2 regions of the Veillonella sp. AF36-20BH genome follow, and region 1 is predicted to be linked to the other one. Evidence: riboswitches for the same ligand, from Rfam matches in the RefSeq annotation. Region 1 holds a riboswitch; the other holds the start of a gene.
What was found. Region 1 has a riboswitch for thiamine pyrophosphate ahead of thiC (phosphomethylpyrimidine synthase ThiC). Riboswitches for the same ligand answer to the same signal wherever they lie in the genome.
Positions count from the first base shown of each region.

Region 2: linked by a shared signal. The riboswitch ahead of cytX (putative hydroxymethylpyrimidine transporter CytX) and the one ahead of thiC (phosphomethylpyrimidine synthase ThiC) in region 1 are both predicted to bind thiamine pyrophosphate.

Region 1 is NZ_QTLR01000011.1:5,854-8,321, reverse strand. It holds gene thiC (phosphomethylpyrimidine synthase ThiC) at 1-1,142, opposite strand, end outside; TPP riboswitch at 1,221-1,328, opposite strand; gene DW000_RS09295 (ATP-dependent Clp protease ATP-binding subunit) at 1,406-2,468, opposite strand, start outside.
Region 2 is NZ_QTLR01000004.1:66,065-68,532, reverse strand. It holds gene DW000_RS06130 (ATP-binding cassette domain-containing protein) at 1-201, shown strand, start outside; gene cytX (putative hydroxymethylpyrimidine transporter CytX) at 185-1,369, opposite strand; TPP riboswitch at 1,422-1,527, opposite strand; TPP riboswitch at 1,609-1,703, shown strand; gene thiW (energy coupling factor transporter S component ThiW) at 1,768-2,247, shown strand; gene thiD (bifunctional hydroxymethylpyrimidine kinase/phosphomethylpyrimidine kinase) at 2,247-2,468, shown strand, end outside.

The sequences.
Region 1 (2,468 bases):
TCCCAATCGAGAACTTGACGTGCCTTAGCCATAGTGTCATCTATATCTCTTGCATTAGGAATACCACGAGCAATATCTGCAGCATGCGCCGCTATTTTGAAAGCCATAATTCCATCTTTTACATCATCTGCATTTGGTAAGGCTAAATGTTCCGCTGGTGTAACATAGCACAATAATGACGCCCCATGCATACCCGCTACAGCCCCACCAATGGCAGCTGTAATATGGTCATAACCAGGCGCAATATCTGTTACGAGCGGTCCCAGCACATAGAATGGCGCTCCATCACACAAGGACTCTTGTATTTCCATATTCATTTGTATTTGATGTAAAGGTACATGCCCAGGTCCTTCAATCATAGCTTGTACACCATATTGTTTCGCTCGTTTTGCCAATTCACCAAGCCTTACAAGTTCTTCAATTTGGCACACGTCAGTTGCATCCGCCAAGCAACCCGGACGACAAGCATCACCTAAAGACAAAGTAACATCATATTCTTTGCAAATCTTTAAGATTTCATCAAAGTATTCATAGAATGGATTTTCATGGCCTGTCATGCTCATCCATGCAAATACCAAACTCCCTCCGCGGCTAACAATATTAAGCATCCGTTTATGATTCTTGATTTGATCTATTGTTTTCCTCGTAATACCACTGTGGATAGTAATAAAATCTACACCATCTTGAGCGTGTAATCGGATAGTGTCCAAGAAATCTTGAGCCGTTAATTCACCCAAATCTTTTTGATGATGAATGACACTATCATAGATAGGCACCGTACCAATCATTACTGGTGATGTCTCGATTAATTTACGTCTAAAAATACGAGTGTCACCATGAGTGGAAAGATCCATGATCGACTCTGCGCCAAGTCTAATAGCTCGATTAACCTTTTCAATTTCACTATCATAATCAGTAACGTCTTTCGATGTACCTAAATTAACATTGACTTTCGTTCTAAGACGTTTGCCAATCCCCTCAGGCGAAATACTAGTATGCTGTTTGTTACAAGGGATAACAACCTTTCCTGCTGCCACTAGGGAGCGTAATACCTCTTCATCCATACATTCTTTTTCTGCGACTACTTTCATTTCCTTCGTAACTACGCCAGCCACAGCCGATTCCAATTGTGTCATAAACATTTTTACATCCTCCTATATAAAAGACATATATAGTTAGGTATGCAAAAACGGGTATCGAACAAAATGATCGATACCCGTATTAAGTATTAGCGTGCTTCCTACGCGGGCATGATCCCGATCAGGTATAAAGGTCAGGTGCTCGCAGCCCTTTCTCAGCCTATATAATAGGCTCCCTTGCATACTCACTATATAATTATGCTATTAATATTACTACTTTATTCAGATTTGTCAAATGATTATTCTGACACTTTTACGTCTATTCTTTATTTCTCAGCCTTATCTTGGTCTTTGCTATTATCGGAATCTGCTTTTTCAGAGATTACAATATGCCCATCCTTAACATCAGCAAGCAAGTGTTTAGCGTCGATATGATCCAAGTAGAAATCAGTTACATTATCGCGGATTTCAGATTCGATAACACGACGTAATGGACGAGCGCCCATAGTTTTATCATACCCTTGTTCCATCAACAATTCTTTAGCTGCATCTGTTACATCAAGAGTGATATCTTTTTTAGCTAAAGTTTTATTCACTTGATCAAGCATCAAATCTACGATTTTTTTCAAATCTTCTTTGCTCAATTGATTGAACTCAATAACTGCGTTAAAACGGTTTAAGAACTCAGGACGGAAGAATGGAGCGATGCGTTCCATTACATCTACTTTATTTTCATCATCATTGTCATTGCCATAACCGAAACCTGCATTGGATGTAGCAATGATAACAGTATTTTTAAAGTTTACTGTGTTACCTTGACCATCTGTTAAGCGACCATCGTCCAATACTTGTAGAAGTAATGTGATAACTTGAGGGTCTGCTTTTTCGATTTCGTCGAATAATACGATGGAATAAGGATTACGTCGTACGCGTTCAGTCAATGTGTTGGAATTATCTTCGTAACCAACATAACCAGCTGTAGCACCAATTAGTTTAGATACGGCTGTGCGATCACTGTATTCGGACATATCCAAACGAATGATTGCATCTTTGTTACCGAACATATCTAGAGCTAATTGTTTAGCTAATTCTGTCTTACCAACACCTGTAGGACCTACGAATAAGAAACTACCGATTGGACGATTACCTTCGTCAAAGCCTGCGCGGTTACGACGAATTGCTTTAGATACAGCTTCTACTGCTTTATCTTGACCGATTACATGAGCTTCTAAACGAGATTTCATGTCTTTCAAGCGCTCGATATCAGACGCCCCCATTTGAGATACAGGAATACCAGTCATTCTTTCAACGGCTTCGGCTACGTCGTTTACTTGAGCTACCACCTTTTGATTTTCTGTATGGTTATCAAGCTCTGCTTGTAACTTTTGA
Region 2 (2,468 bases), on a different contig from region 1:
TCTAAACCAACCATCTTGCTTCTTGATGAACCATTATCTGCACTAGACTGGAATTTACGTAAGCATGTTCGAGAGGATCTTGTTTCCATTATTCGCGAATGGGATGTGCCATGTGTATGGGTTACCCATGATGAAAGCGAAGCCGAAATGGTTGGAAATCGGCACTGGACCTGTGAAGATGGGCTTATAGTAAGGTGTTAGCAGTTTTACTTATGAATCCAACGATGGATGTTACGATAAATGCTATTGTAAAGGCTGGTAGTGTTGCACCTATGGAGCTTTCACTATGCAACATATAATGGTATAAACCTACGGCTATAGCCCAAATCAACCCGCGAACTAGATAAGCCGATAGCGTTTGCACTTGTTGGCGATTGACAAAATAGTCTGCCAACAAGATGGCAATCATTGGAGCAAAGACGGATCCGATGAGATATAGGAATTCTGTAATATCGTCCATCGGATATAGGATGGCTGCAATGGCGCCGACAATGGTTACGATAACAGCTACGCCTTTACTAGATGCTCCATTATAGATAGTCGTACTAGATACGCCAGCTGAGTAAGCGTCCATGAAGGTCGTAGTTACAGTGGAGAAGATAATGACGATGAGTCCTGCAAGACCAAGGCCTGCGTTCATCATAATAGTAATGATAGAGTCCCCACCGCCGAAGATCGCCGCGCTAAGGCCCAAGGTGTACATGGCGACACTCGTTACGGTGTAGATGGTAGCACTTGTTAGTGATGCGGAGAAAGGGCTTTTGCTTTCACGAGTATAATCACTGATGAGAGGTAGCCAAGACAGTGGCATAGCGATTGATAGCTCAAGGGCTGCTATAAAGCTCATATTGCCATTAGTCATGAAGCTACTGTCACTAGGCCATTGAGAAATCATGTGAACTCCCATGTAGAGTGTGAGGCCTAGTAATAAAACAGATACGATAGCTTGAATATAGCCTGTATTGTGGAGACCGATGAAGAGCCATAAAATGACGAGCGCCCCAATAGCAATAGTCCAAATCATAGGAGATAGGGGCGCCAGCTCTTGTAAGGCAAGCATAGCATCGTAAATCATGATACTAGTCCAACCGATTAGTTGGATCATATTTAAAAAGGCAAAGCCCTTTGCCCCTAAGGGACCAAAGCTAAAGGCTGTCGTGTTCATACTGCCTTGCCGCAAACGGCCACCGATGAGTCCTGCTCCAAAGAGCAGAATACCGCCGATGATATGGCCTAAGATGATGGCATATAGTCCTTGAGTGAGGCCTAAGGGTGCCAGATAGGTGCCGGTCATAATCTCCGCTATAGATAGGGCGGCACCAAACCATATCATGGCGAACTGTGGTTGTGTAATGTGTGTATCTTTCATACGTCCTCCTTGCCAGGAAGTCATAGAAAAAGCCGAGCTCATGGGAACTCGGCTTTTAATCCTCTATGTTCCCTACGTTGGCATTATCCAAATCAGGTTATGGGTTAAAGCATTAGCTTACTCTCAGCCCACTCGTGTGAGCACCCCGTTATGGCTTCATTATACGAGGTGGTGGGAGAACCGTCAATTCTTTTGTTGCATAGATTGTATAATGATGTTATAACTAGAGTATAAAAATATATGGCCACTAGGGGTGCTTTTGCTGAGATTGATCATTCAAAACCCTAGACCTGATCCAGATAATACTGGCGTAGGGAAGTGGAATGAAACATAATACCAAACTATTACGAGACCATTCCATTTGAGGTGGTCTCATTTTTTATTTAGTTGGAGGTATTATGAAAAAACTGATTATTGCTAGTATATGTGTAGCCTTAGGTGTCGTCTTATCGACTACGTCGATTCCCATTGGCCCGGCCCGAATTTTTCCATTTCAACATATGATAAATGTGATCTTAGCCGTTATAGTTGGGGCGAGATTCTCCGTAGGCGCCGCCTTTAGTACCTCTTGCTTACGTAATGTACTAGCACTAGGCTCTCCGCTAGCCTTTCCTGGTAGCATGATTGGGGCTTGGTTATCTGCTTATTTATATAAGAAATACAATTCCATATGGGCGGCGGCTCTAGGAGAAATCATAGGTACAGGTATTCTCGGGGCTTTTATTAGCTATCCAATTGCTAACTTTCTACTAGGCAAACCATTGGCCTTGTTGACCTTGATTACCTCTTTCTCCATGAGTTCTATTAGCGGAGCTTGTATTGGCTTCGTGGTATTACAAATCTTATCTCGACGTAATTTGTTACATAAGGAGGCATAATGAAACTACATACAGCATTAACAATTGCCGGTACCGACCCTAGTGGTGGCGCTGGCATTATGGCCGATCTAAAATCATTCCAAAGCCGCCATGTATATGGTATGGCAGTGGTTACCTCCGTAGTAGCCCAAAATACAACAGGGGTTCACCACGTAGAACACCTATCGCTAGAAAGCATAGAAAAACAGTTACACGATGTATATTCAGATATTCTTCCTCAA